Regions from separate parts of the Kocuria sp. HSID17590 genome, predicted to be linked through region 2. Evidence: riboswitches for the same ligand, from Rfam matches in the RefSeq annotation. Region 2 holds a riboswitch; each other region holds the start of a gene.
What was found. Region 2 has a riboswitch for S-adenosylmethionine ahead of D8M39_RS01380 (AMP-binding protein). Riboswitches for the same ligand answer to the same signal wherever they lie in the genome.

Region 1 (2,194 bases), on a different contig from region 2:
GCCGCGGGCCACGAGCCACGCGGCGATCATGGGGGTCAGTCCGCCCGAGAGGATCGTGCCCACCTGGTAGCCCAGGGAGACTCCCGAGTAGCGCAGGTGCACGGGGAACTGCTCGGCGAACAGCGCGGCCTGGGGGCCGTAGATGCTGTCGTGCAGCACGGCCAGGCCCACGAGGTACATGAACGGCAGCAGGGCCAGCGGGCCGTGGTCGAGGAAGAGGAAGTAGGGCCACACGAACACGCCGACCAGCGCGGCCGCGATCCCGGAGATCCGGCGGCGGCCCACACGGTCCGAGAGCCACCCCCACAGGGGTCCGCCCACGATGCCCACCGCCGCCGCGATCAGGATGGAGACCATGACCCACTGGCTCTGACCGCGGTGCTGGGTCACGTAGGTGAGGGTGTAGACCGTGAGGATCGAGAAGATCGCCGGCTGGACCATGCGCTGGCCGATGCACACGATCACCCCGCGGGGGTACTCGCGCAGCACCTCGCGCACGGGGGAGACGGCGCGCTTCTCCTCCGCCCTGACCTCGCGGAACTCCTCGGCGTCCGTGACACCGGCGCGGATGACCAGCCCGATCACCACGAGCACCGCCGAGAACAGGAACGGCACCCGCCAGCCCCACGCCTGGAACTGCTCCGGGGTGGTCGCGGCCTGCACCACGGCGAAGAACGCGGTGGACAGCAGCATCCCCGCCGCCGAGCCGACCTGCGTGAACGAGCCGAACAGCCCCCGCAGCCCGGAGGGGGCGTGCTCCACCGACAGCACGGCCGAACCACCCCACTCCATCCCCGCGGAGAGCCCCTGCAGGATGCGGCAGGCCACCAGCAGCACCACCGCGGCCCAGCCGATCCGATCGAAACCGGGCAGCAGGCCGATCGCCGTGGTCGCCAGCCCCATCCGCCAGCAGGGAGGCCACGAGCAGCGCCTTGCGTCCGATCCGGTCCCCCAGGTGGCCCGCGACGATCCCGCCCAGCGGACGGAAGAAGAACGCGATCGCGAAGGTCGCGAACGAGGCGATCACCGTCCCCACGCCCGAACCCTGCGGGAAGAAGTAGTGGTTGAACACCAGGGCGGCCGCCGCCCCGTAGAGGTAGAAGTCGTACCACTCGATGGTCGTGCCCACGAACGACGCCGCCAGCACCCGCTTCTTCGAGCGCACCGCCGCACCCGCGGCCCGCAGGGTGGCGGGAGCAGCAGCGGGAGACACGCCGGGGGTGGTGCCGGGAGGGGCGCTGGGGTTAGAGGAGAGAGGTGTGCCAGGGAGCTGCGCCCCGGCAGCGGCGGTGCGTGCGGCGTCGTCGTGCCCGCCACTCGATGGAACGGGGCCCGCGGGGCGGGAGAGAAGAGTCTCGTCGGTGCGGCCGGGTGCGGCGTTGCCCATGAACAGTCCTTCAGACCGAGGCGTCACGAAGCGCAGGGGAACCGGACGCCGTCCTTGCCCGCACCGGTGTGGTCACGGGCCGAATCATCACCTGGGGCACCCCACGACAGCGTCAGAGGGTTGCCGTCCGGCCAGCCAGGGCTGTTGGGCCGGAACTCGTGATTCCTGTTCGGTCACACAACCACACACGCCGCGGGGAGGACAACCCGGGGCCCGCCGCGCATGACGCCGCGCGACACGGATTGGGGGCACCGTGGGCGCAGCAAGGGTGCGTGGGTCTGGGGCAGTGGGGTCTGGGGTACTGAGGCACTGCTGGGGTCCGGGGGAGCCGAGGACGCAGGGGAGGCGGGAACGGTGTGCGCGCGGGTGCTGAAGAAGCTGGGGCGCCTTGCCACGCGGCCCAGCAGCGCGCCACCCGCCACCCACGCCCCACCCCGCCGCCCGCGCCGGCTGCGGGCCGCGCGCCGTCGTCGACCGCTCAGTAGGCCACCCCGAAGCGCTCGCGGTGGTGGGCGGGGCGCTCCACCTCGTCGAGGAACGCCTCCCCGAAGTCCGCCCCGGAGATCACCGAACGCCCCGACTCGTCGGTGAGCAGCACCTCGCTGCTCGTGCGGTAGGAACCGGTGCGCTCGCCGGGGTTCCACGCGCCGAACTCGCCTGCGGGGGAGATCACGAACCAGTCGAAGGACTCGGGGGTCGCTGCCAGATCGGCCATCACGGCCTCGATCTCCACCGAGTCCCGGCGCCACTCGGGGTTGAAGTCCGGGGCGTCGTAGACCTTCGGGCCGCCCTCGCTGACCCGCATGG
Region 2 (2,194 bases):
CGGAGAGCATCGCGTAGATCTTCACGTCCTCCGGGTCCCGGCCCTGGGCCTGCGCCTGCTCGCGGATCTTGTCCGTCATGTAGCGGGTGAGGTCCGGGCGGGTGCCCCCGATGAACACCGCCTCCGCGTGCCGCCCGGCGAACGCCTGCCCGCGCGAAGACGCACCCGCCTGGAAGATCAGGGGCGTGCGCTGCGGGGACGGCTCGGTCAGCCCCGCCCCGGGAACCGTGAAGTGCTCGCCGGTGTGGCGGATGGGGTGCACCTTGGTGGGGTCCGCGTAGACGCCGGACTCGCGGTCCTTCACCACGGCGTCGTCCTCCCAGGAGCCCTCCCAGAGCTTGTAGCAGACGTCCAGGAACTCCTCCGCGATCTCGTAGCGCTGATCGTGCTCGATCTGGCGCGGCAGCCCCTGGTTCTCGGCGGCCGAGGGCAGGTAGGAGGTGACCACGTTGAAACCCACGCGGCCACGTGTGAGGTGGTCCAGCGTGGCGAACTTCCGGGCGAGCGTGTACGGCTGCTCGTAGGTGACCGCGCTCGTGACGCCGAAGCCCAGGTGCTCGGTCACGGCCGCCATGGCCGAGACCTGCATGAACGGGTCGTTGACCGGGACCTGCGCGCCGTCCCGCACGGCCGGGGCCGCGGAGTTGCGGTAGATGTCGTAGATCCCGACGACGTCCGCGAGGAAGAGCGCGTCGAACTTGCCCTTCTCCAGCAGCCGGGCCAGGTTCGTCCAGTACTCCAGGGTGTTGTACTCGGTGGCCCGGGACCGCGGGTGCCGCCACAGCCCGAAGCTCTGGTGGTCCACACAGGTCATGTCGAACGCGTTGACGGAGATCCGCTTGCTCATGTGCCGGTTCCTCGAAGATGACGCGACCCGCGCCCGTGCACCGCCCGCGGCGGCCATCAGCGGGTCCAGCGCGCGTGTGTGCGGCGCCGTACTTGCCGCATGCGGTGTGCCATGCGGCCCGATCCTCACCTGGGGCACCCCGCTACGGGAGAGGGTTGCCGTCCGACAAGCCAGGGCTGAACGTCGGAACTCGTGATCGTCTCGGTCCAGAGTCTAACCACGCCCCTCGCCGGGCGAAGCCCCACGTGACGCCGCATGACCCCGCACGCCACCGATCCCCGTGGGCTGTCTCACACCAACTTGCATCCCCGCTCCGGGTGCCCGTTGAATGAGGGCGTTCCCATCCGGAGCGGCTGAGAGACCTGGCTCGTCGACGTCGCAGCAACCGGCCCCACGCGGGCGAGGTGCTAATGCCAGGAACGATGGAGTTGATCGACATTTCTGCGTTCGCATACTCGGACCCCCACGCCCCCACCTCGAATCCCGCGCTCGTCTCGGACGAGGCGCGCGTCGCGTTCTGGGCGGAGCAGGCCGGCAGGCTGGACTGGGCCGAGCCGTGGCACACCACCCACCGCTTCGAGAAGCCCCGGCGCACCGGGGCGGACGAGGACGGCAACCCCACCTACACGGTCCCGGAGATCGCGTGGTTCGAGGGCGGGAAACTCAACGTGTCCTACAACTGCGTGGACCGTCACGTGGCGGCCGGGCGGGGCAACCACGTGGCCCTGTACTTCGAGGGCGAGCCCGGGGACCGTGCGGTCTACACCTACGCGGACCTGCAGCGGGAGGTCTGCAAAGCCGCCAACGCCCTGCTGGACCTCGGCGTGGAGAAGGGCGACCGCGTGGTGGTCTACCTGCCCGTGATCCCCGAGACGGTCGTCATCACGCTGGCGTGCGCGCGGATCGGAGCGGTGCACTCGCTGGTCTTCGGCGGGTTCTCGGCGGAGGCGCTGAAGTTCCGCGTGGAGGACACCGGAGCCAAGGTGCTGGTGACCACGGACGGGCAGAACCGGCGCGGCGTCGTCGTCCCCGTCAAGGAGGCCGCGGACGAGGCGTGCAGCGGCGAGAACTCGATCGAGCACGTGGTGGTGGTGCGCCGCACCTCCCGCCCAGGCCGCACCGACCTGCCGCGGGGCACGCGCGGGCTGCGCTCCAAGGACCAGGAACTGGTGCCGTGGACGCCCGGGCGGGACGTGTGGTGGGACGAGCTCACCGCGCGCGCCTCCGAGGTCCACGAGCCCGAGGCGTTCGACGCGGAGACCCCGCTGTTCATCATCTACACGTCCGGGACCACGGGGAAGCCCAAGGGCCTGGTCCACACGATGGGCGGATACCTGGTGCAGACGG
Region 3 (2,194 bases), on a different contig from region 2:
CGTCCGGCGTGCCGAAGGTGACCGCCAGAAGACCGGGCGTGCCGTGGGGAGCGGACCACGTGACGTCCACCGAGCGCAGGACGTCCTCCACGGGGCCGCCGAGCCAGTCCGTCACCCGCTCGGGGGAACCAGCGATCTCCATGCCGGTCAGGCTGACGTCCGTGAGGCGCGCCTGCGAGGGGTGCATCTCGTCCGCGGAGTCGAAGTGGATCATGAACGGCAGCTGCGGATCCGCGATCAGGCCCTTGACGCCGATCTGGTGCCAGTCCAGGCGGCGGCCGTCCGGGAAGATCCGGCCGCCCGGCGCGGAGGGTCGGCCCAGCTTCTGCTCGAACGGGGCAAGGTCCGGGACCTCCACGACCCACCCGAGCCAGCCGCCGCCGGCCTCCGAACGTGCACGCACGGCCTGCCCGAACGGCGCCTTGTCCGCGGCGGGGTGCTCCAGCACGGTCACGACCTCCACGTACTGGTGGTCTGTCAGCGGCAGGATCATGTTCCGGGTGCCGAAGCGGGGATGGACCCCGCCCTTCACCGGCTCGATCCCCAACCGGTCCGCGATGCGTTCGGTGGTGGCCTCCAGGCCGTCCGGCTGTGCTGCGAAGGAAACGTGGTCCAGCTTCATGCAGTCATCGTGGCACCCGTCACACGGGCCTCCAAATCCTCGGGTGCAACACTGCGGACACCGGACTTGACGTGGCAGCGGCCGGGTTCCCAAACTGGAGGTCTAGGTCACGAGAGTCAGCGTCAAGCCCCAGCTTGCTGACCGGCAACCCTCCCACCGCGGCGGGGTGCCCTGGGTGAAGACCTGGCCGGGACGTCCTCCGACGCCCACGGCAAGCGCGGGCCACCGGTCGCCCGTTCGTGCGGGCACCGTGCGGACAGTCGCCTGGCCCCTAATCCTTCCGAGAAGGCGAATGGCCATGAGCACAGCACCCACCCCCGACAACCCCCAGGACTGGGCGTTCGAGACACGGCAGATCCACGCGGGGCAGAACCCGGACCCCGTGACGGGTTCACGGGCCCTGCCCATCCACCAGACCTCGTCCTTCGTGTTCCCTGACGCGCACACCGCCGCGGCCCGGTTCGCGCTGCAGGACATGGGCCCCATCTACTCCCGCCTGACCAACCCCACCACCGAGGTGGTGGAGAACCGCCTCGCCTCCCTGGAAGGGGGAGTGGGGGCGCTGATGGTCTCCTCCGGGCAGGCCGCCGCAACCCTGGCCGTGCTCAACCTGGGCGGGGCGGGCACGCACGTGGTGGCCAGCCCGTCCCTCTACGGCGGCTCGTACAACCTGCTGCGCCACACGCTGCCGCGGTTGGGAGTGGAGACCACGTTCGTGGCGGACCCGGACGATCCGCAGCAGTGGCGGGATGCCGTGCGGCCCTCCACCGTGGCGTTCTTCGGAGAGATGATCCCCAATCCCCGCAACGACGTCCTGGACGTGGAGACCGTTGCCGGGATCGCCCACGAGGCCGGGGTGCCGCTGATCGTGGACAATACCGTGGCCACCCCGTACCTGGTGCGGCCCATCGAGTGGGGCGCGGACATCGTGCTGCACTCGGGCACCAAGTTCCTGGGCGGTCATGGCACGGCGATCGGCGGATTCATCGTGGACGCGGGGCGCTTCGACTACGGCGCGGACCCGGAGCGGTTCCCGGGCTTCAGTCAACCGGACCCTACGTACAACGGCCTGGTGTACGCGCGGGATCTGGGGGAGGGCGGAGCCTTCGGCGTCAACCTGTCCTACGTGCTCAAGGCCCGTGTGCAGCTGCTGCGTGACCTGGGCGCATCCATCTCCCCGTTCAACGCCTTCCTCATCGAGCAGGGGATCGAGACGCTGTCACTGCGCGTGGAACGCCACGTTGACAACGCCCAGCGGGTGGCGGAGTGGCTCGAGGCCCGCCCCGAAGTGCGCTCGGTGTCCTACGCGGGGCTGTCGTCCTCGCCGTGGCACGGGCGGGCTCGCAAGTACGCCCCCCGAGGAGCCGGTTCCGTCCTCGGTTTCGTGCTGGAGGGCGGCAAGGAGGCGGGAATCTCGTTCGTGGACGCGCTGAGCCTGCACTCCAACGTGGCGAACATCGGGGACGTGCGGTCCCTGGTGATACACCCGGCGTCGACGACACACGCGCAGCTCTCCGAGGACGAGCAGCGCGCGGCGGGCGTGGAGCCCGGCTTCGTGCGGCTCTCGGTGGG
Region 4 (2,194 bases), on a different contig from region 2:
ACCAGGGTGTCCCCGGCGGCGGGGGCTGCACTCACTTGGTCTGGTCCTTCAGGTCCTGGGAGTAGCGCGTGAGGAGGTCCTTGAGCTCCTGCTGGTCCACCTTGGTGGGGACCGCGGTGCCCTTGGTCTCCTTCTTCTCGGCCTCCTGGACCTTGTCGTCGTAGTAGAACCCGGCGACCTTCTTCAGGGTCTCGTCGTCCGCGTTGGCCTCGGTGGACGCGAAGATGTTGTCGTACACCTTGGCGCTGTCCGCCGTGGGGTCGTCCTGAGCCAGTGCGGACTCGGGCTCGAGATTGGCACGGTCGAGGAAGTCGTTGTTCACCACGGACGCGGCCACGGAGTCCATGGACAGGACGGTCTGCTCCGCGGAGACCGGGCGCACCGTGACCTTGGACTTGTCCTTGTCGACGTCCTGCTCGGTGGGGGCGATCGTGTCCTTGGTGAAGCTCACCAGGCCCTGCTGCTCGAGCAGGTTCAGCGAGCGGGACAGGTTGATCGAGTCGTTGGGAACCGCGATCTCGTCCCCCTGCTTGAAGTCGTCCACGGACTTCAGGGTCTTGGAGTACAGCCCCAGCGGGAAGATGGAGGTGGAGCCCACCGGTGTGATGGTGTCCCCGGAGTTGTTGTTGTAGTCCGCGAGGTAGGCGATGTGCTGGAACCAGTTCATGTCGATGTCCCCGCTCTTCAGGGCGGGGTTCGGCTGGCTGTAGTCGCTGAAGTCCACGAACTCCACGGTGACGTCGTTCTGCGCGGCCACTTCCTTGAAGGCGTCCTGGACCGGCGTGGCTCCCACGATGCCGATGGTGATCTTGCCGTCCGCTGCCGGGTCCGAGCTCTCGGATCCGCCGCCGCACGCGGTCAGGGTGAGGCCCAGGGTGGTGGCCAGAACGAGGGGAATCAGACGCTTGGTTCGCATGATCGTGCCTTTCCAGGGTCGGGAGTGGTTGCGCCGCGCAAACGGTCCCGCACTGGACGGAGGGTGCAGATCAGGCATGTGCCATTTCAGAGAAAAACCGCACTTGCCGTGATCGCATCGAATCGCGGCCGGATGGTCATCTGGGGCACCCCGCTACGGGAGAGGGTTGCCGTCCGGCCAGCCAGAGCTACGCGCCGGATCTCGTCATCCGCGCAGAATCGTAGCACGCGACGTGTGACGAACCGTGACGCCCCGGGACCTCAACGGCGCCCCGCAATGCGCTCGTCCGCGACACGGCGGGCCCACTGCTCGGCGGCCAGGACGTCCTCGAGACCCGGCTGCGCGACGACGTCGTGCTCCCCCAGCACCCGCTCGACCACGTCCACGATCTCCGTGAAACCCAGCTGCGAGCGGTGGAAGGCGTGGACGGCCTGCTCGTTGGCCGCGTTGAACACCGCCGGTGCCGTGCCGCCGGTGGTTCCCGCGCTCTTCATGAGCTCCACGGCGGGGAACGCCACCGGGTCCAGCGGCTCGAAGGTCCACTCGGCCGCCCGCGTCCAGTCGCACGCGGCGGCCGCGCCCGGCACACGGTGGGGCCAGCCGAGGCCGAGCGCGATGGGAAGGCGCATGTCCGGCGGCGAGACCTGCGCGAGGGTGGAGCCGTCCACGAACTGGACCATGGAGTGCACCACGGACTGCGGGTGGACGGTGACGTCGATCCGCTCCAGCGGCACGTCAAAGAGCAGGCTCGCCTCCAGCACCTCCAGGGCCTTGTTCACCATGGTCGCGGAGTTGGTGGTCACCATCACGCCCATGTCCCACGTGGGGTGGCGCAGCGCCTGCTCGGGGGTCACCTCCGCCAGCTGCGCGCGCGTCATCCCGCGGAACGGACCGCCGGAGGCCGTCAGCACCAGGCGGTCCACCTCCGCGGCCGTGCCGGAGCGCAGCGCCTGGGCAATTGCGGAGTGCTCCGAGTCCACCGGGATCAGGGCGTCCGTGAGTCCAGTGGCCGCCGCCGCGCGCTTGACGAGCGGGCCGCCGGCGATCAGCGACTCCTTGTTGGCCAGCGCCACCCGCCGACCCGCCCCGAGCGCGGCCAGCGTGGGAGCGAGTCCGATGCTGCCGGTGATCCCGTTGAGCACCAGGTCCGCGCCCTCCCACGCCGCGATCCGCTCCGCGGCGTCCGAGCCGTGCAGGATCTCGGGCACGGGCGACGACGACGCGCGGGCGGCGGCCGTGAGCGCCTCGCGCAGGCGGGCGGCGTCGTCCGCGGAACCG

Region 1: it holds a riboswitch for S-adenosylmethionine, as region 2 does, so the genes downstream of both, D8M39_RS13170 (hypothetical protein) here and D8M39_RS01380 (AMP-binding protein) in region 2, are expected to answer to the same signal.
Region 3: it holds a riboswitch for S-adenosylmethionine, as region 2 does, so the genes downstream of both, D8M39_RS11405 (bifunctional o-acetylhomoserine/o-acetylserine sulfhydrylase) here and D8M39_RS01380 (AMP-binding protein) in region 2, are expected to answer to the same signal.
Region 4: it holds a riboswitch for S-adenosylmethionine, as region 2 does, so the genes downstream of both, D8M39_RS11465 (MetQ/NlpA family ABC transporter substrate-binding protein) here and D8M39_RS01380 (AMP-binding protein) in region 2, are expected to answer to the same signal.

The regions. Positions count from the first base shown of each region.
Region 1 is NZ_RBMB01000004.1:130,346-132,539, reverse strand. Features, by position in the region: gene D8M39_RS02290 (MFS transporter) at 1-903, opposite strand, end outside; partial or broken gene D8M39_RS13170 (hypothetical protein) at 971-1,387, opposite strand; SAM riboswitch class IV at 1,433-1,551, opposite strand; gene D8M39_RS02285 (NAD(P)-dependent oxidoreductase) at 1,866-2,194, opposite strand, start outside.
Region 2 is NZ_RBMB01000003.1:100,897-103,090, reverse strand. Features, by position in the region: gene D8M39_RS01385 (LLM class flavin-dependent oxidoreductase) at 1-847, opposite strand, end outside; SAM riboswitch class IV at 931-1,045, opposite strand; SAM riboswitch class I at 1,185-1,276, shown strand; gene D8M39_RS01380 (AMP-binding protein) at 1,270-2,194, shown strand, end outside.
Region 3 is NZ_RBMB01000041.1:14,222-16,415, reverse strand. Features, by position in the region: gene D8M39_RS11410 (VOC family protein) at 1-622, opposite strand, end outside; SAM riboswitch class IV at 728-846, shown strand; gene D8M39_RS11405 (bifunctional o-acetylhomoserine/o-acetylserine sulfhydrylase) at 921-2,194, shown strand, end outside.
Region 4 is NZ_RBMB01000042.1:5,465-7,658, reverse strand. Features, by position in the region: gene D8M39_RS11470 (methionine ABC transporter ATP-binding protein) at 1-35, opposite strand, end outside; gene D8M39_RS11465 (MetQ/NlpA family ABC transporter substrate-binding protein) at 32-916, opposite strand; SAM riboswitch class IV at 1,011-1,125, opposite strand; gene dxr (1-deoxy-D-xylulose-5-phosphate reductoisomerase) at 1,177-2,194, opposite strand, start outside.